One region of the Polaromonas vacuolata genome, then DNA from elsewhere that is predicted to be linked to it. Evidence: predicted binding sites of a transcription regulator. Region 1 holds the regulator's gene; each other region holds the start of a gene.

Region 1 (8,011 bases):
AGCTTTTAATCTCTAAGACTTGCCGAACAATCAAGCCCGCGCAAAATAAATCGACACCACTCCAGCCAGTAGGTTTGAGTTTTGGCTTGCGGTTTATGATTTGTAGCTTGTTTCTACAAACGCCTCGCTTTAGCGTCATTGACGGACACCACTGACTGAGATTAAAAATTAAGCCAAAAAAGGCAAGAAAAAGCAGTCCGAAACGCATTCCCTCAGATTTGTACGGCAGTACCAAATTGCCACATTGGCTTGACCGTAAAATCAAACCATGCTTCTGATAAAAAACGACCTTCTGGCAGCCTTGGCTGCAAGCCTTGAACAGCTCTCTCCTGGCGCCGGCGCAAAAGCCGCCTTTGAATCTCCCAAGGTAGCCGCCCATGGCGACTTTGCCTGCACCGCGGCCATGCAACTGGCCAAAAGCCTCAAGCTCAACCCGCGCCAAGTCGCCGACAGCCTGCGCCTGCTGCTGCTGGCCAATCCAGTCTTTGACCGCTGGGTAGAGGCGATTGAAATTGCCGGCCCAGGCTTTATCAACATCCGCCTCAAACCCGAAGCGAAACAAGAAACCGTGCGCGACATACTAAAAGCCGGTAGCGTCTACGGCGTCAAGCCACTGACCGGCGAGCGCACGCTGGTCGAATTTGTCTCAGCCAACCCAACTGGCCCGCTGCATGTAGGCCATGGCCGGCAAGCCGCCTTGGGTGATGCGATCTGCAAACTCTTTGCCACTCAGGGCGTAGACGTGTTTCGCGAGTTTTACTACAACGATGCCGGCGTTCAAATTCACACCTTGGCCACCAGCACCCAAGCCAGAGCCAAGGGCATCAACCCGGGCGATCCGCTGTGGTTAGAAAACGCCTACAACGGCGACTATATTGCCGAGATCGCGGCCGATTTCGTCGCGCTTAAAACCGTGCGATCAGACGACCGCGAAGTCACGGCCACGGGCGATATTGAAGACTTGGATGCGATTCGCCAATTCGCGGTTGCCTATCTGCGCCGCGAGCAAGACCTAGACTTGCAAGCTTTTTCGGTACGCTTTGATAACTACTACTTAGAGTCCAGCCTATACAGCTCGGGCCGGGTCGAGTCCACGGTTGAGCGGCTCAAAGAAGCCGGCAAAACTTACGAGCTCGACGGCGCGCTGTGGCTAAAGTCCACCGACTACGGCGACGACAAAGACCGCGTGATGCGCAAAGGCGACGGCAGCTACACCTACTTCGTGCCCGATGTGGCCTACCACTTGGCCAAGTGGGAACGCGGCTTTAGCCGCGCCATCAACATCCAAGGCATGGACCACCACGGCACGATTGCCCGCGTCAGAGCTGGCCTGCAGGCAGCCGACGCCGGCGTGCCGCTGGGCTACCCCGACTACGTTTTGCACACCATGGTGCGAGTCATGCGCAACGGCGTGGAAGTAAAAATCTCCAAGCGCGCCGGCAGTTATGTGACGCTGCGTGATTTGATTGAGTGGACTAGCGCAGACGCCGTGCGCTTTTTCCTGCTCAGCCGCAAACCCGACACCGAATACATTTTCGACATCGACTTGGCGCTGGCCAAGAACAATGAAAACCCGGTCTATTACGTTCAATATGCACATGCGCGAATCTGCTCGGTGCTCGCAGCTTGGGGTGGCGAGCTCGCCACACTCGATAGCGTAGACCTCGCGCCACTGACCAGCCCGCAAGCCCAAGCCTTGATGCTGCTGCTGGCCAAATATCCCGATATGCTGACCAACGCGGCCAGCGGCTTTGCGCCCCACGATGTGGCGTTTTACCTGCGCGAACTCGCCGCCTGCTACCACAGCTACTATGACGCTGAGCGGATTTTGGTCGACGACCAAGCCGTCAAACTCGCCCGCTTAGCGCTGGTAGCGGCGACTGCGCAGGTATTGCACAATGGTCTGGAAGTGCTGGGCGTTAGCGCACCGCGCAAGATGTAAAGCCATTTCAGCAATTCAAGACCGCCTAAACAAACAGCAACACATGCCGCTAAAAATGCAGGCCATGACAAACGGGAGATTTTCAAGCTTATGAACAAACCAACACGCAAGCCTCAGGCCGGCGGAACCATACTGGGCTTGGTGCTTGGCGTATTGCTAGGCTTGGGCGCGGCGCTGGCAGTCGCGGTGTATGTCACCAAAGTACCGATTCCCTTTCTCACCAAAGGCCAGTCACACGGCGCCGAGAACGACGCTGCTGAAGCCAAGAAAAACAAGGATTGGGACCCGAACGCAGCATTGGCCGGCAAAAACCCCGCCAGAAGCGCCGCCAGCGCGTCCGGCACACTTAATCAAGACAGCACAGCACCCGCTATGCAACCACCTGCTTTAACCGCTGCGCCACCCAATACCGTCGACGAAGGCAAAGCCCCTTCTTCCGATCCACTGGGCGACTTGGCCAAAGCCAAAGCGGCGGCAAAACCGATGGACAAAATCAGCACAAAGCCAGTAGCAGCTGCGGCGCCTAGTACCGATCCGTTTAACTACTTCATTCAAGCCGGCGCTTTTCGCACACCTCAGGACGCCGAGCAGCAACGCGCCAAGCTTTCTTTGCTGGGTTTTCAGGCCAAAGTCAGCGAACGCGAGCAATCGGGCAGCATGATTTACCGTGTTCGACTGGGGCCATTTGACAAAAAAGCCGAGGCCGACAAAATTAAAGAGAAGCTGGATGCAAGCTCGGTAGAAACCGCTTTGGTAAGGATCCAGCGATAAACCTGAACTTTCTGTCGTTAAGCCGTCAAACACTGTGTTGGGGCAAGCCTGCCGCGCCAGAATTTTTTCATTCCTCTATTTATTCGGCCTAAGCCAAGAAAGACGATATCCATGCAAAGACGTGAATTCTCACTATCAGCCGTAGCCGCCACCGCAGCAAGCAGCGGCCTGTTATTGCCAAACCTTGCACAAGCCCAAGCCAAAGCGCCAAAAGAAGGCAGTGATTACCTGCTGCTGGACAGGCCAGCACCAACCGAAGCACCCGCCGGCAAAGTCGAAGTAGTCGAGTTCTTCTGGTACAGCTGCCCGCACTGCAACGCTTTTGAGCCGCAACTCACGGCATGGCTAGCCAAGATGTCCAAAAACGTGAGCTTTAGACGCGCTCCGATTGCCTTCCGGCCCGATTTTGAGCCTCAGCAGCGGCTTTACTACGTGCTCGAAGGCATGAACCGTTTAGGCGACTTGCACGCCAAGGTTTTTTATGCAATTCACGTTGAAAAACAAACCCTGAACAACGCCGAGCAAATCGCCAACTGGATCGCCAAGCAAGGCGTTGACAAGGCCAAGTTCATGCAAGCCTACGAGTCATTCCCAGTGGTGACCAAGGTGCGCAAGGCGGTGCAATTGCAAGACGCCTACAAGGTCGATGGCGTGCCGGCTTTAGGCATTGCAGGAAAGTATTACACCTCGGGCTCGCAAGCCCAGTCTATGGAACGCGCTCTGACGGTGGTCGATTATTTGGTTGGCTTGCAGATCAAAGCCTAAGCAGCCTATAGCGTCGCTTTCACCCGGTTACGCATTGGTTTGAAAGCGCGCCAGCGCCCAAAGCCCGCCGCAATTTTTGCAGCGGGCTTTTTTTGTGTTCTTCTTATTTTGTTACGCTCACTTTGACGCTGTGGCAATCAGATACATTGCAAAAGCTGAGCGTTCAAACGCATGGCTACAATAAACAATCTATGCAGCAAGATTCGTGCCCCTTATGAAAAAACTCCACGCCCTGATGGCTGTCCTGGCAACCGTGACAGCCCTTTCCGCGACAGCAGCTTACGCCCAAAGTGCGCCAAAAGCCGACCGCGATATGCCCATGAATGCTGAGGCGGACGCACTGCGCTACGACGACCTCAAGCAAACCAGCGTTTTCACTGGCAATGTGGTGATCACCAAGGGCACCACCATTATTCGTGGTGAGCGCGTCGATGTGCGCCAAGACCCCCAAGGCTATCAATTTGCCACCGTCATCGCGCCCGCAGGCAAGCGAGCCTTCTACCGCAAAAAGCGCGAAGGAGTTGACGAGTACATTGAAGGCGAAGGCGAATTAATCGAGTACGACAGTCAAGCCGACATTGTCAAATTCACCCGCCGCGCTGAACTGCGCCGCTACAACGGTACTACCTTAGTCGATGAGACAAGCGGTGCCTTAATTACCTACAACAACAACACCGATGTCTTCACAGTAGACGGCGGCGCGAAAAACAGCACTGCCGCCAACCCCACTGGCCGGGTACGCGCCCTGCTCTCACCACGCACAGCAGCAGCGCCGCCCAAAGTAGCGCCAACAACTACCCCCGGCCCGGTGCTACGCCCTAGCCTGCGCTTGGGCGCGGACAAAAACTAAGAAACGCATGCAATCGGGTAACACCACCTCACCACTCAACGCATCGAGCGCCAGCAACGCCGTACCAGGCACCAGCCAGTTAATAGCCAACGGTCTACAAAAAGCCTACGGCAGCCGCAAGGTAGTTAAAGACATTTCGCTAGCCGTCAAAAATGGCGAAGTCGTGGGTTTACTAGGCCCTAACGGGGCTGGCAAAACCACTTCTTTCTACATGATTGTGGGTTTGGTGCGCGCCGATGCCGGCAACATCAGCATTGACGGCCAGCCGATAGAAAACATGCCCATACACCGGCGTGCCAGTCTGGGCCTGAGCTATCTGCCGCAGGAAGCCTCTATCTTTCGCAAACTTACAGTACAAGAAAATGTGCGCGCAGTGTTGGAACTGCAATACGATGCTGCCGGCAAACCACTCAGCAAAACGGCCATTGATCAGCGCTTAGACACCTTGCTAGAAGACTTGCGCGTCTCCCATCTGCGCGACTCGCCAGCGCTAGCGCTGTCCGGTGGTGAGCGCCGCCGCGTCGAAATCGCCCGCGCACTAGCCACCCAGCCGCGCTTTATCTTGCTTGACGAGCCGTTTGCTGGCATTGATCCGATTGCCGTGATCGAAATTCAACGCATCATCGGCTTTTTAAAAGCCCGCGGCATAGGTGTTTTGATCACCGACCACAACGTGCGCGAGACACTGGGCATTTGCGACCACGCCTACATCATCAGCGACGGCCAAGTTCTGGCCAACGGCACGCCAACAGAAATCGTCAACAACGCAGATGTGCGCCGGGTCTATCTGGGCGAACATTTCCGAATGTAGGCACAGCGCAGATGAAACAAGGCTTGTCACTGCGCGTCTCGCAGCATCTGGCGCTCACGCCCCAGTTGCAGCAATCGATTCGCCTGCTGCAACTCTCGACCTTAGAGCTCAGCCAAGAAGTCGAACAAATGCTGGACGAAAACCCTTTTCTAGAGCAATCCGAAGACAGCGCAGCGCGCGAGGACTTCGGCCTAGACCAAGTTGACTCGCCGGTCAGTCAAGAGGCTCAAGAATTTGAATCCGTCGCCGAATTCACGCCCTCCCACGACTCGACCAGCAGCAGTCAAAGCACTAGCGAAAACTCAAACGACAACGACAGCACGCCCGAGATCAGCTCTGAAGCCAAGCTCGAAGAAAGCTGGGACGGCGACGGCACAGTAGAGACCTCAGCAGACGACGGCGAATGGGGCGGCGACGCTCAGCCACGTAAAAACAATGGCGATGACAGCGACGCCGATGCCTCTGATTTGGCCCGCAGCCATGAGTCGCTGCAAGACCATCTGCACCGCCAAGCGCTTAGCCTGCGCTTGTCTGAAGAAGACCGCGCCGCGCTGTACTTTTTAATCGAATCACTCAACGACGATGGCTATTTGGAAGACAGCCTAAGCTCGCTCGCCGCAGGTCTAGCCGGCGCTGAACCCGAGCAGCTCGAAGACCGTGAAGATCTAGAACAGCACTTCACAATTGCCCTCAAGCTGCTGCAACACATGGAGCCCGCCGGCGTAGGCGCACGCCACTTGGCCGAATGCCTAAGCCTGCAACTGCTCGAATGTGAAAGCAGCCAAGCGGTGAGTGCGGCCAAGGCTATTTGTCGCCAACCCATGGAGTTACTGGCCAAGCGCGACATCAAGCGCTTAGTTCATCTGTGCGGATTTCCTGACGCCGTCATACGCGCAGCGATTGCTCTCATCGCCAGACTTGACCCCAAACCGGGCCGGCGCTTTATCAATGTTGAGCGCAACCTAATCGTGCCCGATGTGCTGGTCACCAAAGTCGCCAAAGGGTTTAAGGTCGCGCTTAACAGCGACGTAATGCCGCGTCTACGCGTGCACGACATCTACGCCAACGCCCTGAAGCAACACAAAGGCCAAGGCGGCCCGGCACTCACCCAGCGCTTGCAAGAAGCGCGCTGGTTTATCAAAAACATACAGCAGCGCTTTGACACCATTTTGCGAGTCAGCACCGCCATCGTCGAGCGCCAGAAAAACTTCTTCACCCACGGTGAGTTAGCCATGCGGCCGCTGGTGCTGCGCGAGATCGCAGACGAGCTCGGTCTGCATGAATCGACCATCTCACGCGTGACCACCGCCAAATACATGAGCACGCCGTTTGGCACTTTTGAGCTGAAGTATTTCTTCGGCTCAGCGCTGGGCACAGAAACCGGCGGCAACGCATCTAGCACCGCAGTGCGCGCGCTGATTAAGCAGTTTGTGAGCTCAGAGAGTTTAAAAAAACCACTGAGCGACAATCAGATATCCGAAATGCTCAAAGAGCAAGGCATTGAATGTGCACGCCGCACCGTCGCCAAGTACCGGGAAGCCCTGCGCATAGCGCCGGCAAGCCTGCGCAAAGCCCTCACCTGAATCTAGAACTATGAACCAACTTCAACTATTCCTACCCTGCGCCGCCGGCGTCGAAACCTTGCTGGCCACCGAGATCAAACGCGTCACCGGCATAGACGGCAAAGCCTGGCGCGCCGGCGTACAGCTGCAAGCCTCGTGGCGCGATGCCATGCTGCTGAATCTGCACAGCCGCCTAGCCCAGCGCGTGTTGATCGAGTTGCAACACCGCCAATACCGCAGCGAGCAAGACCTCTACAACGCCGCCGCCGAAGTGGCGTGGGAAATTTGGTTCACGCCCAAGCAAACCTTTAAGGTTGAGATCACCGCCCAGCACAGCCCGCTGACCAGCTTGAACTTTGCCGCGCTAAAAATCAAAGACGCGATTGCCGACCGTTTTCGCGACAAGTTCGATGTCCGTCCCGATGTCGACACGCGCTGGCCAGATGTGCGCGTCTACGTCCACCTGACCACAGAAACCGTGACGATTTATATCGACAGTTCAGGCGAGCCACTGTTTAAACGCGGCTGGCGCGAAGACAAAGGCGATGCACCACTGAAAGAAACCTTGGCCGCCGCCATGATCGCCGCCAGCGGCTGGGATGAATTGTGCAAGCAAGGCGTAGCACTTTATGACCCCTGCTGCGGCTCCGGCACGATTGCCATCGAAGCGGCGCAAATTGCCTGCAACATCGCGCCCGGCATTAACCGTCGCTTTGCTTTTCAAAAGTATTTACCGTTTCAAGCCCACGTCTGGGACGGCTTGCTAGACCAAGCCGAAGCAGCTATTACCGAGCCCACGGCAGAAGTCTTTGGCAGTGATGTGTCGTTTCGTATGGTCGACTTTTCTGAGCGCAACGCAGAGCGCGCCGGTGTTGCTGGCGCAGTTCAGTTCAGAGGTGGCGACGCACTCCAGCGTATGCCGCCAGTCGCCTCCGGCGTGATGCTGGTTAATCCACCCTATGGTGAACGTATCGACGTCGCCGGCGTAGCTGGCATACCCGCGCTGCAAGGCAGAGACCAAAGGCGCAGCCAGTTTCAAGGCCAAAACATTGACGAGTTTGGTCAACCCGTGGCGCGCGACGAATCCCCACAAGTTAGCCGCGACCGCAGCAACAACCCCGGACGCGAGCAAGCCCAAACCGAAACCGGCGAGCAAGCGTCTGAATTTTTTCCACAGCTGTCCGCGCACTGGAAGAAAAACTACGCCGGCTGGACGGCCCATGTGCTCACGCCAGACCTTAAGCTGCCGGGCAAAATGCGCCTCAAAGAATCGCGCCGCGTACCGATGTGGAATGGCCCAATCGAATGCC
Region 2 (8,011 bases), 680 kb from region 1:
GGGCAACACGCTGGCCGTCAGAAGTAGTCGGCGTCATCAGATTCACCACCGGATTAACCACACCGGCTTCCTTGAGCAAAGCCTTGGCGCGGGCGATATTGCGTTTTGGAATTGGTACGCTCTTGGCATAAAAACTATTGTTGGGTGCCAGCCACTGGTTGCCGGGTGAGGCTTCGCCGTCCATCGCCACTTGGGTGATGCCGGCCCGATCCAGCGAGAGCTCAAAAGCTTCGCGCACGCGCGGGTCGCGGCCCATGGCGTTCTTCTTGGCTTCTTCGCTTTTGCCAGTGTTAATCGTCAACCCTTGGTAGCCTAGTTCAGTGATGCGGGCGACGGACAGGCGTTTGTCGTTTTTGATTTGTGGAATGTCTGACGGCGCGACGCGTTCGATCAAATCTAACTGGCCAGCGCGTAAATTCGCCAAACGCACAGTGGAGTCAACCACGGGTTGAAAAATTATTTTGTCAAAGTGAATCGCACTTTTATTCCAGTAATTAGGAAAGCGGTCCAGCACAATCTTGTCTTGCGCTACACGCTCATTAAATTTAAACGGGCCAGAGCAAACCGGCTTGGTGCCAAAGCTGCCAGGGTTTTCTTTGGCGGCTTTGGGCGACACCATCATGCCAGCCCTGTCGGCCAACACGGACAGCAGTGGTGCGAACGGCTGCGACATATTCAAACGCACGGTTAAATCATCGAGCACATCGACGCTGCTAACCGGCAGCAACTCGCCGCGGCGGTTGGAGCCGGGCAGGGTTTTATGCCGTTCGATATTGAACTTCACCGCTGCTGCATCGAATTTTTCACCGTCATGAAAAGTCACGCCGGGGCGTAGTTTCATGATCAGGATTTTGTTGTCTGGCGACCAAACCCAAGACAGCGCTAACTGCGGCACTATGCCGAGTTTTTCATCAATATCAACCAGCTTGTCGCACAGCGAAGCAAACACAATACGGCCAACAAAAGTACGCGCCATGCTGGGGTCAAGCACATCCGGATCTTCCGCCAAACCGATGCGTAAAGTCTGTGATTGAACACCAAAAGCCAGCGTGCTCAGAGCAATCGCAAGAGCGGCGGGTAGGTGACGTTTAAAAGCGGATTTGGCGGATGGCAGTTTGGTATTTTTCATGCTGTCTCAAAGTTAGGTTACAGAAGAATTAAACAAAAAAATGAAGAAGAATTGGCGTTTGAAAAAAGATGAAAATCAAATCGCTGCGGGCAATACTTGTTTGGCAGCGCTGTTAGAAAAAGCCGCTTGCAAAATTTGCAAACGCCGATTCGGGGTGGGAATATGCATTTCAGCAGGCGGTGCACTGGCTGCAATCTCGCGCCAAAAATGGCACGCGACGCTGTGACCGCCGTCAGATAAAAGCTCTGGCACTTCTTCGGCACAGCGCGCTTTGGCGTGCGGGCAACGCGTGTGAAAGCGGCAGCCGCTAGGCGGCGAAACCGGATTCGGCACATCGCCCTGCAGTAGCACACGCTGGCGCACCAAGCCGGGCTCTGGCAGCGGTATCGCACTGAGCAAGGCTTGGGTGTAGGGGTGACGCGGCTGATCAAACAAACTTTTCTTATCCGCGTATTCCACCATCTGGCCGAGATACATCACCGCCACATGCGAAGCAATGTGTTTGACCACCGCCAAGTCGTGGGCGATAAACACATAGGCCAGCCCGAGTTGTTTTTGCAGGTCTTGCATCAGGTTCACGACCTGAGCTTGTATCGACACGTCGAGTGCCGACACTGGCTCATCACACACAATCAAACGCGGCTCAACCGCTAGCGCTCTGGCAATCCCTATACGCTGACGCTGACCGCCCGAAAACTCATGCGGATAGCGCTGCAAATACTGCGCGGGCAGGCCGACCAAATCGAGTAATTCAATCGCCCGCGCTTTTTGCCGACCACGCGCTAAGCCGTGTAATTGCAAAGGCTCGATCAGCGTTTGCTCTACCGTCATGCGCGGATTGAGTGACGAATAAGGGTCTTGAAAAATCATCTGCAACTCACGCCGGCGCTCACGCATGGCCGCGGGTTTTAACGTCATCAAGTCTTGGCCCTCAAACCAAACTTTGCCGGAAGTAGGCTCTAGCAAGCGCAGCACCAAACGGCCAGCGGTCGATTTTCCGCAACCCGATTCGCCGACCAAGGCCATAGTCTGGCCAGCACGCAACTCAAAACTCAAACCATCGACCGCATGCACCACGGCTTTATCACGGCTAAAAAGGCTTTTTTGAACCGGGAAATGTTTGACTAATTTTTCCACTCGCAGCAAAGGCGTGCTGCTATTTTTCTTCGCGTCGTTCATGCAACTGTCTCGCTAGAAAAATCAAGAGGCGCCATCCAGCAAGCCGCTTGGTGACCATCGCCCAAGTCGGTTAGCGGGGGTGGCTCGGCATGGCATTTATCTTGTGCGAACGGGCAGCGCGGCGCAAACCGGCAGCCTTGTAAACCACTCATGGGCGTGGGTACTTGGCCTTCGATGGCCGCAAGCCGGTCTTGTTCTAAATGCAGTTTAGGAATCGATCCCAGCAAGCCAATGGTGTAGGGGTGCTGGGGATTTTCAAACAAATCTTTAACACTGGCGCGCTCGACAATCCGGCCGCTATACATCACCAGCACATCGTCAGCCAGCTCAGCGATCACGCCTAAGTCGTGCGTGATCAGCATGATGGCGGTGCCGGTTTCTTCACGCAGGCTGCGCATTAATTCCAGCACTTGGGCTTGGATAGTCACATCCAATGCGGTGGTCGGCTCGTCGGCAATCAACAGGGCTGGCTCGCAGCACAAAGCCATGGCAATCATGACGCGCTGGCGCATGCCGCCTGAGAGTTTGTGCGGATACTCGTCTATGCGCCGCTCTGGTGCGGGTATACGCACACGGCGCAGCATTTCTATCGCGTGGTCTCTGGCTTGGGCTGGATTTAAATCGCGGTGGCAACGAATCGCCTCTGTCAATTGATCGCCAATCGTGAAGGCCGGATTCAATGAGGTCATGGGCTCTTGAAAAATCATTGCAATACGGTTGCCGCGCAAAGCCCGCATCTCAGGCGCAGACAACTGCGTCAGATCAGCGCCATCAAAAACAATACTGCCGCTGGCAATACGGCCTTGGCCTTTGGGCAGCAAGCCCATGATGGACAGCGAGGTGACGCTTTTACCGCAACCGGACTCACCCACAATGCCCAGTGTGCGGCCGGCTTGAACGGAAAAACTAACGCGATCAACAGCGGTGAATTCACCGCCTTCAACTTTGAAACACGTGCTTAGGTTTTTTACTTCTAACAATGCGCTCATGCTTGTGGCTCCGGGGATTTTTGGGCGGCGTGAAAGCGCGCTATGTGGGCATCAATTTCTGTACGATCGATGATGCCGCTGGGGTTTTCGCGCGTCGCGAGACATTGTGAAAAAGGCAAGTAACGCTCCAAACTCACGCGGTAAAGGCGGAGCAATTCATCCAGTGGTTCTGTATGGTCGTCAATACGAATGTCTAGCGCGGGATAGTCTTGACCCGAGTAAATCAGTAAGGCCGCAGCTTGCTTGCCGCGCTTATCGCCGCCAGCGGTTTGACCGGCTTGCATAGCCAGAATCAAACGCAAGGCAAATGGCAGCGCATTATTGTGTTTATAACTTTGGGCAGTCGCGGCAATCACTTCAGGCCCGGCGAGCATATTGCCAGCGACTGAAAAACCGTTATGCAAACTGTGACCGCACCAGTCCACGCACTCTGCACCGGTGTGGGCAGCGCCTCGGCCTAGCGCATCGACAAGGTGAATTTGGCGCTGCGCAATGCCCGCGTCCAGCGCTAACAATGTGCGCAAAATTTCAGCCGGATCGCGTCCATCAGCCATAGCGGAAAGTGAAGGCGCGGCGAGCAAGGGATTGACCAGTGCTTGGGTGGCCAACGCGCCCACATGGCTTTGGCCAAATGGGCAAAGTGCACCGACTGCAAAAAAGCGACTGGCAACGGCAACACCCAAATCTCCGTTGGTGTCGCGTGCAACTATGGACCAGGTCATGCCATCCTCTCATGCGCTATGAGAGTGGTAAATCCAGCACTCATGCTAGGCTAAACCCTGATAGAAAAAGGCTGCGTCGCATCAGAGCATAGCCTGAAATACGCTTTAGAAAAGCCTCTGAATCATTAGGTGACAAAGTATTTATATAAACCATGCCAGCACTTATGCAAGACTCAGGCCAAAGTGGCCGACGCAGAAAAAAACGTTTTTAGATTTTTTTCTGCAAGCCGCTAACCACGTCGGGATAGTTCAGTTTCAAGCGCAATTCTTTTTTAAGCCGGCTGTTGTCCATACGGCGCGATTCAGACATAAAGCTCAATTGCATTGCCGGTAACAAACGTTGCGCCTCTGTGCGCGTTAAGCGCGGCGGCGGCGCCAGGCCGTAGAGGGACGCGGCCAAGTCAAAGTAGTCGCCCATTTTGAGATCGGTGTCATCGCTGACATTGCTCACACGCTGCGGCCTGCCGCGCCATAGCGCGGCTAAACAGGCGCGCGCTAAATCGTTGGCGTGAATGTGGTTGGTATAAACATCGTCCTCGGCCAGCAGCACCGGCGTGCCCTTGCGAAGCCTAGCCTCAGGCGTGCCGCCCACTCGATCGAGCGCATAAATACCGGGTATGCGCAAAATATGAACCTTGCTGCCGGTGCCGCGCCCGAACAGACGTAATTGGTCTTCCGCATCGACACGGCGCCAAGCGCGGCCAGTCTGGGGCGCTAAGGTGCGGGTTTCATCGATGTGCTGGCCCTCGCAGTCGCCATACACGCCGCTGGTTGAGCCGTAGACCAAGCTTTGCGGCAGACTGCGCAGCCGCAGCGCGCGTAGCAAATCTAGCGTTCTGGGATCGGTGCGGGCATAGGGGTCAAGATTCGGCGGCGGCGCTAAATGCAGCACTCTTGTAGCTAACGCTGAGAGCCGACGCAGCGTGCTTTTATCGTCTAAGTTACCGAGCAATGGCGTGATCTGCTGAGCGCGAAGCTCATCCAGCCGGGAGGCCGAAGAAGTCAGCGCCAGCACCCGAATCCGGGACGGTAGCAAACGCGCAGCGCGCATGCCGACGTCACCACAGCCAATGATTAAAACGCGTTGGCGGCGAAAGCGAGAAGGCAGTGCGCCTAAAGGGTTTGAGTTTGAGGGCAAAATTGGGGGATGCGCCGCTTTAGTGGCCACATTAAAAAACCAGATGTCTTAAGGATAACCACTATGAGTTTTAACATCACAGTATTGCCCAGCGGGCGATCTTTTACCGTCAACCCAGATGAAGCCCTGCTGGCAGCCGCCATCAGCCAAGGCATTGGCATGCCGTATGGCTGCAAAGACGGCGCTTGCGGGTCTTGCAAATGCAAGAAAATTTCTGGCACTGTCACGCTAGGGCCGCACCAAGCCAAAGCCCTCTCGCCGGAAGAAGAAGAAGCTGGATTTATCCTGACCTGTTGCGCAACCGCGCAAACCGACGTGGTGTTGGAGTCGCGCCAAGTCACCGACGAAAGCGCTTTTCCGATCAAAAAAATGCCGGTACGGGTTAACGCGTTAAACAAAGTTTCGCCCGATGTGATGGTGATGCGCCTGCAATTACCAGCCAGCGATGTGTTTAAGTACCACGCCGGTCAGTATGTTGAATTCTTGCTCAGAGACGGCGACAGACGCGCTTACTCTATGGCCAACGCACCACACCAGCAAACCGATAACCCGGGTCTTGAATTGCATGTTCGCCATTCGCCAGGCGGTAAATTTACCGATCCGGTGTTTGCCACCATGAAAGAAAAAGACATCTTGCGTATTGAAGGGCCTTACGGCAGCTTTTACCTGCGCGAAGAAAGTGAAAAACCGATGGTGATGCTGGCCTCAGGCACCGGCTTTGCGCCCATTAAAGCCATGATTGAGCACATGCAGTTCAAGGGCATTACCCGCCCCACGGTGTTGTACTGGGGCGGTCGCCGTCCACAAGACCTATACCTGCACGAATGGGTGTTAGCCAGAGTCGCAGAAATGCCAAACCTGAGCTATTTCCCCGTGGTGTCAGACGCGCTGCCTGAAGACGCATGGACTGGCCGTACCGGCTTTGTTCACCAAGCGGTTTTGCAAGACATTAGCGACTTTTCGGGTCATCAGGTTTATGCCTGCGGCGCGCCCATAGTGGTGGACTCAGCGCAAGCTGCCTACATTGCTGCAGGCTTGCCTGAAGACGAATTTTTCGCTGACTCTTTCATCACGGAAAAAGAAAAAGCTGCTGCGCTGACTTAACACGCGTTGGCTTAATCGGTGATGACGCTGCGCACTGAGCTTTGATCAATCAGCCATCCGCTTTTAGCGCGGCTAGCAATTAGCGCTTTTAAATTTGCTTTTTTTAACCGCTCTTTGTTGATTGTTCAGTGCAAAGCAGTGCAGCGCTTAATGCAACCCTCAGCATCAAGCTGGGGTGTGACAATCTTGGTATGAAAATCAAATACCAAAGTGACAGGGCTAGCTCTTCTAAAAGAGTGTTAATGGCGGGCCTGGCTTGCGCCATGGCTCTTTTTCTTGCACCCGTTAGCAGCGTACTGGCGCAATCAAAAGTCATACGCTTGATAGTGCCTTACGCACCCGGTGGTCCGATAGACGTGACGGCACGCATGATGGCTGAAGGGGTAAGAAATACCTTGGGCACGGTGATCATTGAAAACAAGCCGGGTGCCGGCGGCAACATCGGTTTGGACATGCTGGCCAAGGCTGCGCCCGATGGTATGACGATTGGAATTGCAGCCGTTGCAACCAATGCGATCAACCCTTGGCTCTACAGCAAAATGCCGTTTAATGCAGCGACGGATTTCGCACCCATCACGCAAATGCTGCGTGTGCCAAACGTGTTGGTGATGAATGCCGAAACCGCCAAGCGGCTAAATATCAACAGCGTAGCGGACTTGATTAAATATGCAAAAGCCAACCCAGCCAAACTCAATTACGCCAGCGGTGGCAACGGCAGCGCTGGCCATTTAGCCGGTGAAATTTTCAAAGCCAGAGCCGGTGTTTTCGCGCTGCACATTCCCTACAACGGTGGTAATCCAGCGCAGCTTGCCTTGCAAGGCGGTCAGGTCGATTTCAATTTTGATAATTTGGCAACGGCGGCTGCGGGTATCAAGTCAGGCAAGCTCAAAGCACTGGCTGTGACGACTTTAGCGCGCAGCAGTGCCTTGCCCGATGTGCCAGCGTTATCAGAAACGCTCAAGGGCTTTGAGATTGATACTTGGTGGGGCTTAGTTGCACCGGCCGGTACGTCCAAAGATGTGATTGCAAAACTGCATCATGCCTTTGCCGCAGCGCTCAATTCACCCGAAATCAAAAGCCGCTTCGCCTTGTTAATGGCCGAACCAGTAGCCAGTACGCCAGAAGAGTTTGCCCGCCTGATGAAAAACGAGTTGGCTAAATATGAAAAAGTAGTCAAGGCGTCGGGTGCTAAGGTGGACTAAGGTGGACTAAGGTGGACTAAGGTGGACTAAAAAATGATGGCGCCAGAGAACTGGATCTTCAAATTTCAGGTTAACCAGCAAACTCAATCACGCAAAAATGGCTGCAAGGCTTTAAACGTCAAGCGTGCCGCTCCGCTATAGCCAGCGGCAAACGCCAAACTGGCACGGGCTGCATCAGACAATTGCTGCGGATGGCTGATCAGCGCCATAGCGGCGGCAAAGCCTTGAGTCATATCGGCTACGCGCTGGGCTGCACCGCAGGCTTGGGCTTGCTCAGCGGCTTGGGCAAAGTTAAATGTGTGGGGGCCCATGACGATGGGGCAAGCGCAGGCGGCGGCTTCAATCAGATTTTGTCCACCTAAGGGCGCAAAGCTGCCGCCTAGCAATGCCGCGTCGGCTAGCGCGTAATACAAGGCCATTTCGCCGAGTGAGTCGCCCAGCCAGACATCGGCCTGCATCGCCTCAGCGCTGGCGCTTGGGCCGGCATCTGACCAGCTGGAGCGACGCGAAACGCTCAAACCCAGACCGCGCGCTAACTCGGCGACTTC
Region 3 (8,011 bases), 1.5 Mb from region 1:
CGGGCAAAATTAATTGCCGCTGCTTTTGAGGTGTTGTAGGCAATCGTGTGCATGCCTGGTGGCGTGCCTTTAAGACCGGCGACTGAAGCGGTGACGATAATGCTGCCACGCCCATTCGGAATCATGCAGCGCTTGCCGACTTCGCGGGATAAGAAAAACGGTGCGCTGACATTTAAATCCATTACTTTGTGCCACGCTGCATCGGGATAATCTTCAGCTTTTGCACCCCAAGTAGCACCTGCGTTATTAACCAAAATATCAATGCTTTTGTAGCGTGCCAGCACTTGGTCTACCAAGCCCGGTATTTGGTCGAACTTAGACAAGTCGCAGACCAAGGTTTGAACTTCATAGCCCATGGCCTCAAGATGAATTTTGGCCGCTTCCAACTCATCTGCTTTACGCGCTGTGATGGCTAGCTTGGCACCCATCTCGCCCAAGGCCTCCGCCATTTGCAGGCCTAAGCCGCGCGAGCCGCCGGTTATCAGCGCGACTTGGCCAGTCAGGTCAAACAGTTTTTTAACACTCATTTTCAGCACACTTTCATCAATCTGAATGGCCGCATTTCAGCGACGTTTGTTCAGGTGTTGTTTAAAAAATTTAGCCCTCTAATTTAGAGGCTTAACTGTCAATGACTTGTCGAGTCAGAGACACTGGAAAACCCTCTCTACCTTAGGCCTCTAAGCTATTCACAATGAAGGTTTACCGAAAGATAAGATGCTGAAAAAATTGATTTTTCGTGCTGGTTTGACACTGCTTGCTATTAGCGCTGCTGCATCCGTAATCGCACAAACTAGTAATGCGTCAGCCTATCCTGCCAAGCCGATTCACATCATTGTTACTTTTAGCAGCGGCGGCGCACCTGATACGCTGGCACGCATTTTGGCCGAACGTTTGACAACTGCTTGGGGCCAGAGTGTGATCGTTGAAAATAAGCCCGGTGGCGGCGGTAATATTGGCTCAGACTATGTGGCAAGGTCAGCACCTGATGGCTACAACATTGTGGTTGGCACGGTGGGCACGCACTCCATTAATGGTGCTATTTACGCTTCGATGCCGTATGACATGGTCAAGGACTTCACCCCAATTACTCTGCTGGCCTCAACGCCAAATGTACTGGTGGTGAACAACGATTCACCGGCTAAAAATCTCAAAGACTTTATTGCGCTGGGCAAAAAAGAGGGCAAGATGAATTTCGCTTCATCGGGCACTGGCACCTCTATTCATATTTCTGGCGAGTTGTTTAAAACCATGACCGGCATTGATATGACGCACATTCCCTACAAGGGCAGGGCGACCGCTATTCCCGATTTGCTCGGTGGTCGGGTGACCATGATGTTTGATAATTTGCCGTCTAGTTTGCCCCTCATTCGGGAGGGAAAACTGCGCGCACTGGGTGTGACCAGCTTGCAGCGTTCGCCAGCGGCACCGGACATTCCCACCATTTCCGAGTCTGGTTTGCCCGGCTTTGAAGCGGTTTCTTGGTTTGCACTTTTTGCACCGGCTAATACGCCCAAGCCAATTATTGATAAGCTGCAATTAGAGGTCAGCAAAATCATTAAGTCACCAGCGGTCGCCAAGCGTTTGCTTGACCTTGGCTTAGAGCCAATCGGCTCAACGCCTGAGCAACTTGCCGCACATCAAAAAGCTGAAATCACCAAGTGGACAAAAGTGGTGAAGGACTCGGGCGCAAAAATCGATTAGCTTGCTTCAAGTCAGACTGGTGCTGAAGCGAGCGGCGTCAGTTTGTATAAAAGCGGGTTAAAAGCTCGCTTTTTTTTTGCCCAGTTGTCCGCCAGCTAAATATTTCTCTGATTACAAAAATCTAAAAAAGCTTTTTTAAAAAAGAGTGTTTTCAGTGCATTCAAAAGCACATTTCTGGCGCAAAAATTGCTTGTAATTGGTGCAATTTAAAATAAATTGCACAATATCGCACCAAATTTAAAGTAATTGCTCGAAAAGGAATTTATGGAAGCACTAAAACAGGGCTCAGATGTCTTGTTCATTCTGTTGGGCGCCATCATGGTGCTCGCCATGCACGCAGGTTTTGCTTTTCTCGAACTCGGGACGGTCAGAAAAAAGAATCAGGTCAACGCCTTGGTGAAAATACTGGCTGACTTCTCAGTCTCTACCGTGGTTTATTTTGCAGTCGGTTATGGCGTGGCTTATGGCACGCATTTTTTCATGGGTGCAGAAGAGTTGGCCGCAAAAAATGGCTATGAGCTGGTCAAGTTCTTCTTTTTACTGACCTTTGCTGCCGCGATTCCCGCCATTATTTCGGGCGGTATTGCGGAGCGGGCAAAGTTCTACCCACAACTCATAGCAACGGCTGTCATAGTCGGCTTTGTCTACCCCTTCTTTGAAGGCATAGTTTGGAACCAACACTTTGGTGTCCAAGCTTGGATTAAGTCTTTGACCGGCGCTGAGTTTCATGATTTTGCCGGCTCTATCGTCGTGCATGCTGTCGGCGGTTGGCTGGCGCTGCCGGCAGTGATATTGCTTGGTGCACGAAACAACCGCTATCGCAAAGATGGTGGTGTCTCGGCTCATCCACCATCAAGCATTCCCTTTCTTGCGCTAGGCGCTTGGGTGCTAACGGTTGGATGGTTTGGCTTTAATGTCATGAGCGCACAAACCATAGATAAAATTTCAGGCTTGGTGGCTGTTAACTCCGTCATGGCGATGGTGGGCGGCACACTGGTTGCGTTAGTTCTTGGTAAGAACGATCCCGGCTTTGTCTACAACGGCCCTTTGGCTGGACTAGTTGCAGTCTGTGCCGGTTCCGACTTAATGCATCCGCTGGGCGCATTGGTGGTTGGCGGTATAGCCGGCGCAGTGTTTGTGGTGATGTTCACACTGACTCAAAACAAATGGAAGATTGATGATGTGCTTGGCGTCTGGCCGCTGCACGGCTTATGTGGTCTTTGGGGCGGTATTGCTGCTGGTATTTTTGGCAGCAAAGCGTTTGGCGGTTTAGGAGGAGTCAGCCTTGGTGCGCAGGTGATTGGCAGCTTGATGGGTGTGGCTTGGGCTTTGCTTTCAGGATTTTTAGTCTACGGTATTCTTAAAGCCACTATGGGTTTACGCATGACGCAAGAAGAAGAGTTCGACGGTGCAGATTTGTCCATTCACCGAATCAGCGCGACGCCGGATCGGGATGTGAATTGGTGATGTGATTTAGCCGGCATAAATCGGAGTAGTCTTACATGAGTAGGGCGCTAAAAATTCAGACGATATTTTTGGCGTTACTACTGTTATAAATTGCGCTTCCAAAAGAGCGTTTGCAACGCCTTCGTTAAGGTGAGAGACCTTCTGTTAGCAGACAAAAAAATACCGGTTGCGCCGCAAGCGGCAAACAACCGGTATCTCAATGACTATGAAGATGCTTACTTAGCAGCCGGGGTCTCTATGACCTTAACTTTGCCGTTTTCAACAGCGCCGCCACGAGTGACCGTGATGGTTCCGCCTTGTGCGTCAACGCCGGTTACACCGCCAGGATTTTGTGCAGAGCTCAAGGCTTTGTAACCGTTTTGCAGTTGGGCACGAATGGCGACTGCATCGGTCGTAGTGCCAGCTAATTTCATAGCTTGCAACGTGGCGTGGATGGCGGTGTAGTTCCAGACCACTTCAGAGCCTGGATCACGGTTAGGGTAAATCTTGTGGAAGCGAACAACAAAGTCTTTCATCTCAGGCGCTGGGTCATCCACCACTGGCAGCACGCCAATCGCACCTTCAAGAGCGCCGTAGCCACCGGTCACTTTTGCCATTTCGTCAAGCTTGGCTTGATCGATGACGAAAAAGCCGCCTTTAAAACCTAATTCGCGGGCTTGTTTGACGACTAAGCCAGTCGGCTCAGAAGCGCCGCCAACAAACAACACGTCAGGTTTGGCCGCTAAAGCTTTGCTCACGCCGCTGTAGAAGTCGGTCGCGCGGTTGTAAGACATGGGGTTTTCTGCCACAACCGTGCCGCCAGCGGCTTCCCATGCGGGTTTAAAGGCTGCAACCCAAGCTTTGGCGTAATCGTGGTCGGCACCGATCAAAGCGATCTTCTTGCCGTAGCGTGTCATCAAGTATGCCGAAAAAGGCTTGATGTAAGAGGTGAACTCTGGCGGAATTCGCAGCGTCAGTTTGTTGCCGCGGTTGGTGATTTGCGGCACGCTGCTATACGCCAGCAGCAGGTATTTTTGCGCTTCGTTAGTCGTTTGCAAGGCGAAAATACCGCCTGAATGCGGTACCAATATAGCTGCGGTTTTGTACTGCTGCACCAGACGCTGGGCGTTGATGGCGGTTTCACTCGGGCTATATTTATCGTCTAGTGAGACCATCTCGAACTTGACTTTTTTGCCTGCGATTTCTGGATTCGTCGCATTGACTTCGTTAATCGCCATCAGCGCGCCATCGAGCACGTTTTTACCGTACTGAGCAGCACCACCTGAGAGTGGACCAGAGTAGCCGATTTTGACAATTTCTTGCGCTAATACGGGGCCGGCTGTGAGGGTTGCACAAGCCAGAATAAGCGCCGACATACGCAGGCGTGAAGGCAGCTTTGAAGCTGATGGGTTTTTTCTCATGGGTTTTGTCTCCTGGGTGTGAAAAAAAGAAAAGTGCTTAGTCGCTTAGTTGCTAAGTTGCTTAGGTGCCTATGTAGGCTTTGCGTATCGTGTCATCGGCGAGTAACTTTTCTGGGTCGCCCTCCATCACGATGCGTCCGCTTTCTATGACATAGGCGCGGTGAGCGATCTTGAGTGCGGCAAATGCGTTTTGCTCTGCAAGCATCACGGTCGTACCGGACTGATTGATTTTTTGTATGACTTCAAACATTTGCTTGATCACCAGTGGCGCCAAACCTAGCGACGGCTCATCGAGCAGCAGCACTTTGGGCCGGCCCATCATGGCGCGGCCAATGGCCACCATTTGTTGTTGACCACCGCTGAGTGAGCCTGCTGGATCGTCTTTTTTCTCCGCAAGAATCGGAAACAGTGCAAGCACTTCTTCCAACATGCGTTTACTCGGCGCTGGATCACGTCTGTGAACATAAGCGCCCAGCATTAAATTTTTCAGCACCGACATGCCGGGAAACAACTTGCGTCCCTCAGGGCACTGCACCACACCGGCTTCAACGATTTGTGATGCACGCATTCCTACGAGTTCTTTGTCACCATAGCGAATGCTGCCACCGGCAGCTTTATGGATGCCACTGGCGGTTAAAAAAATCGAACTTTTACCGGCGCCGTTTGCGCCTAAAAGAACCACCAACTCGCCTTCTTTTACATGCATTGTCACGCCGTCTAAGGCCAAAAAACTGCCGTAGCGTAGCGATAAATTCTCAAATGCCAGCATGGTCGCTCCCTAAGTAAGCATCGATCACCGCTGGGTTCGCGCGAATCTCTGCAGGTGTTCCTTCAGCGATTTTTTCGCCATAGTTAAGCACCAAAATTTTGTCGGCTAGGCTCATGATCATGTTCATTTTGTGTTCTATCAAGCACACCGTTAGACCGTGACTAACCATTTTTCGTATCAACTCAGCCAAGCCCAGCGTCTCTTCTGGGTTTAAGCCGCCGGCTGGCTCATCTAGCAGCAGCAGCTTGGGGTCGGTGGCCAGCGCTAGTGCAAAAGCTACGCGTTTTCGTTCTTCCTGGGTAATGTCGCCGGCTAGTCGGTTGGCAATGTGTGAGAGGCTCACAAAGTCAAGCGCATCGCGGGCTTTTTCGCGGCAGATGCGTTCTTCTTCCCTGAGCCGGCTAGAGTTGCACAGCACATCGAGCAAGCCTGAGCGCGTGCGCAAGCGGTGGCCAACGATGAGGTTGTCGAGTACGGTTGCCCCGTTAAACAGCGACGTCGTCTGAAAAGTACGCGCTACGCCGAGACGGGCAACTTGGTCGGTACGCAGGGATGTTACGTCGCGTCCGTCTAAAGTGATGGTGCCTGAAGTGGGTTTATAGACGCAGCTAATTAAGTTGAAAAACGTCGTTTTACCAGCGCCATTAGGCCCGATGATGGCGTTAATTTTTCCTTCTTCGATGATGGTGCTGACATCATTGACAGCAGCCAAACCGCCAAAGCGTATGGTGAGGTGATCAATCTTAAGCATTCTTGCCCTTCAAATCAGTGCGACGCGTGCGCCAAGCAAGATAGCTGCCGACGATGCCATTGGGAACAAAAATAACCAGTAATACCAAGATAGGGCCGAACACAATGAATCGGTATTCTTGCAAAAACTGCAGATACTGGGTTAGCCAAGGCACTGTTAGTGCGCCCAAGAGTGGGCCAATTAGCGTGCCCAGACCGCCAACCAACATGTACATGGTCATGTCAAAAGTGTGTTCTACGCCGGCTATGCTTGGGCCGATAAAGCGCACAAAACCAGCATAGAGACCACCGGCCATGCCGGCATAAAAAACCGACAACATAAAGGCCAACACCTTGTTGCGCATTAAGTTTATGCCCAAGGATTCCGCCAGTTCGTCACCGTTGCGTATTGCTATAAAGGTACGGCCTAGCAGTGAATTGACAATCCGTCGCATCGCCCACATACCCACTACTAGCCAGAAAAAGACTAAGTAGTAAAGCGCCAGTGGCGTGGTGAAAGTTATAGAACCAATAGCTTCGGGCGCTGGAATGCCCAAAATACCCACAGTTCCGTGTGTCAGGCCATCCCACTTTTCAATCACTAAAAACATGATGTAGCCCACGCACAGCGTGAAGATAGAAAAGTAATGACCTTTTAAGCGCAGCGACACAAGTCCTATAAAAAACCCGAGTGCTGCGGCGACCACACCCGACAGCGCGAACGCTGCCCAGAATGTGAAGTGATAGTCGACGGTGAGAATACCGACGGTATAAGCACCCACAGCCATAAAGCCGCTATGCGCTAAATTGAGTTGACCGGTGTAGCCGGTAATCAAGTTAAGGCCAATCGTTGCAATTGCAAAAATATAGGCCGTACTCATAACCGTCAAGTAATAGTCGTTCCCGGCCAGCCAAGGAAACGCCAAGCCTACGCTAATGAGCAGCAGCCAGCCCAGTTTGCCTTTAAGGTTTGCCATGCTTAGCGCACTCCCTTGGTAAACAGGCCCTGTGGGCGAAACGACAAAATCACTACTAACAGCATGAAGGCGATGATGTCTTTGTAGTCCGTTGAGATGTAATACGCCCCAAAGCTTTCGGCAAAACCTATGATCATGCCGCCAACAATAGCGCCCGGCACACTGCCCATGCCGCCCAAAATAATGATCACAAAGGCCTTAGTAATGACCAAATGGCCCATTGCTGGGTAAACCAAGTTGATAGGCGCGTAAAGCGTAGCGGCCACGGCGGCAAGTACGCCAGAAATTGCAAAGGTAAGCATGGCCACGCGGTTGGCATCTATGCCGACTAAGGAAGCGCCGTCACGGTTTTGCGCCATGGCGATGATGGTCGAGCCCATCACGGTTTTTTTCAGGAATAGATGCAATACGACCATTAGCGTGAATGCCGCGCCAATAATGAGTAATCTCTGCGCCGGCGCAGTTACACCGCCTAAGTCAATAATGCTGTTGTAAGGCGTTTGCATGCGTTGGAAGTCCGCGCCCCATATGGCTTGTGCAGCAGCTTCCAAAAACAGCAGTACGCCGATAGCTGCGATCATCGGATGTAGCCCTGAGGCATGGCGTAGCGGGTGAAACACCAAACGTTCAGCCAATACTGCTAACAAGGCCACGGTAGCTGCCGAGCCTGTCATCGCCAACCAGTAATTCCAACCCCAGGCCGACATCAAATGAAACGACATGAAGGCGCCGACCATGTAGAAAGCACCATGGGCAAAATTAGGCACATGCAAAATACCGTAGACGAGGGTCAGGCCAAGCGCCACCAAGCTGTAGATGCCGCCTAGGGTTAAACCGTTGAGCACTTGTTGAAGAAACATGTCCATCATTAAGTCCTCAATGCTGCGGTCATTGAAATGACCTGCGCTTGTTGACCAGTGCCTGAAAGCCAAGCCATGCAGGACCAAGTCGTCGGATTCTGAAGCATA

Evidence for each region. The regulator sigma-54, encoded in region 1, starts transcription at its own class of promoters, with help from an activator protein. The targets are predictions, from matches to a motif close to TGGCANGNAANCTGCTTT.
Region 2: HC248_RS12955 (DUF1028 domain-containing protein) is a predicted target of sigma-54. The motif match lies at 4,183-4,200, and genes of this name have one in related genera.
Region 3: HC248_RS09040 (ammonium transporter) is a predicted target of sigma-54. The motif match lies at 1,877-1,894, and genes of this name have one in related genera.

The regions. Positions count from the first base shown of each region.
Region 1 is NZ_CP051461.1:3,520,375-3,528,385, forward strand. Features, by position in the region: gene argS (arginine--tRNA ligase) at 269-1,942, shown strand; gene HC248_RS16050 (SPOR domain-containing protein) at 2,033-2,713, shown strand; gene HC248_RS16055 (thiol:disulfide interchange protein DsbA/DsbL) at 2,825-3,478, shown strand; gene lptA (lipopolysaccharide transport periplasmic protein LptA) at 3,714-4,328, shown strand; gene lptB (LPS export ABC transporter ATP-binding protein) at 4,336-5,139, shown strand; gene HC248_RS16070 (RNA polymerase factor sigma-54) at 5,151-6,722, shown strand; gene HC248_RS16075 (THUMP domain-containing class I SAM-dependent RNA methyltransferase) at 6,733-8,011, shown strand, end outside.
Region 2 is NZ_CP051461.1:2,842,240-2,850,250, forward strand. Features, by position in the region: gene HC248_RS12940 (ABC transporter substrate-binding protein) at 1-1,129, opposite strand, end outside; gene HC248_RS12945 (ABC transporter ATP-binding protein) at 1,205-2,308, opposite strand; gene HC248_RS12950 (ABC transporter ATP-binding protein) at 2,305-3,297, opposite strand; gene HC248_RS12955 (DUF1028 domain-containing protein) at 3,294-4,019, opposite strand; gene HC248_RS12960 (NAD-dependent epimerase/dehydratase family protein) at 4,228-5,157, opposite strand; gene HC248_RS12965 (CDP-6-deoxy-delta-3,4-glucoseen reductase) at 5,221-6,261, shown strand; gene HC248_RS12970 (Bug family tripartite tricarboxylate transporter substrate binding protein) at 6,504-7,463, shown strand; gene HC248_RS12975 (3-deoxy-D-manno-octulosonic acid transferase) at 7,547-8,011, opposite strand, start outside.
Region 3 is NZ_CP051461.1:1,978,681-1,986,691, reverse strand. Features, by position in the region: gene HC248_RS09050 (SDR family oxidoreductase) at 1-527, opposite strand, end outside; gene HC248_RS09045 (Bug family tripartite tricarboxylate transporter substrate binding protein) at 715-1,701, shown strand; gene HC248_RS09040 (ammonium transporter) at 1,966-3,168, shown strand; gene HC248_RS09035 (ABC transporter substrate-binding protein) at 3,384-4,568, opposite strand; gene HC248_RS09030 (ABC transporter ATP-binding protein) at 4,630-5,337, opposite strand; gene HC248_RS09025 (ABC transporter ATP-binding protein) at 5,324-6,088, opposite strand; gene HC248_RS09020 (branched-chain amino acid ABC transporter permease) at 6,081-7,043, opposite strand; gene HC248_RS09015 (branched-chain amino acid ABC transporter permease) at 7,046-7,909, opposite strand.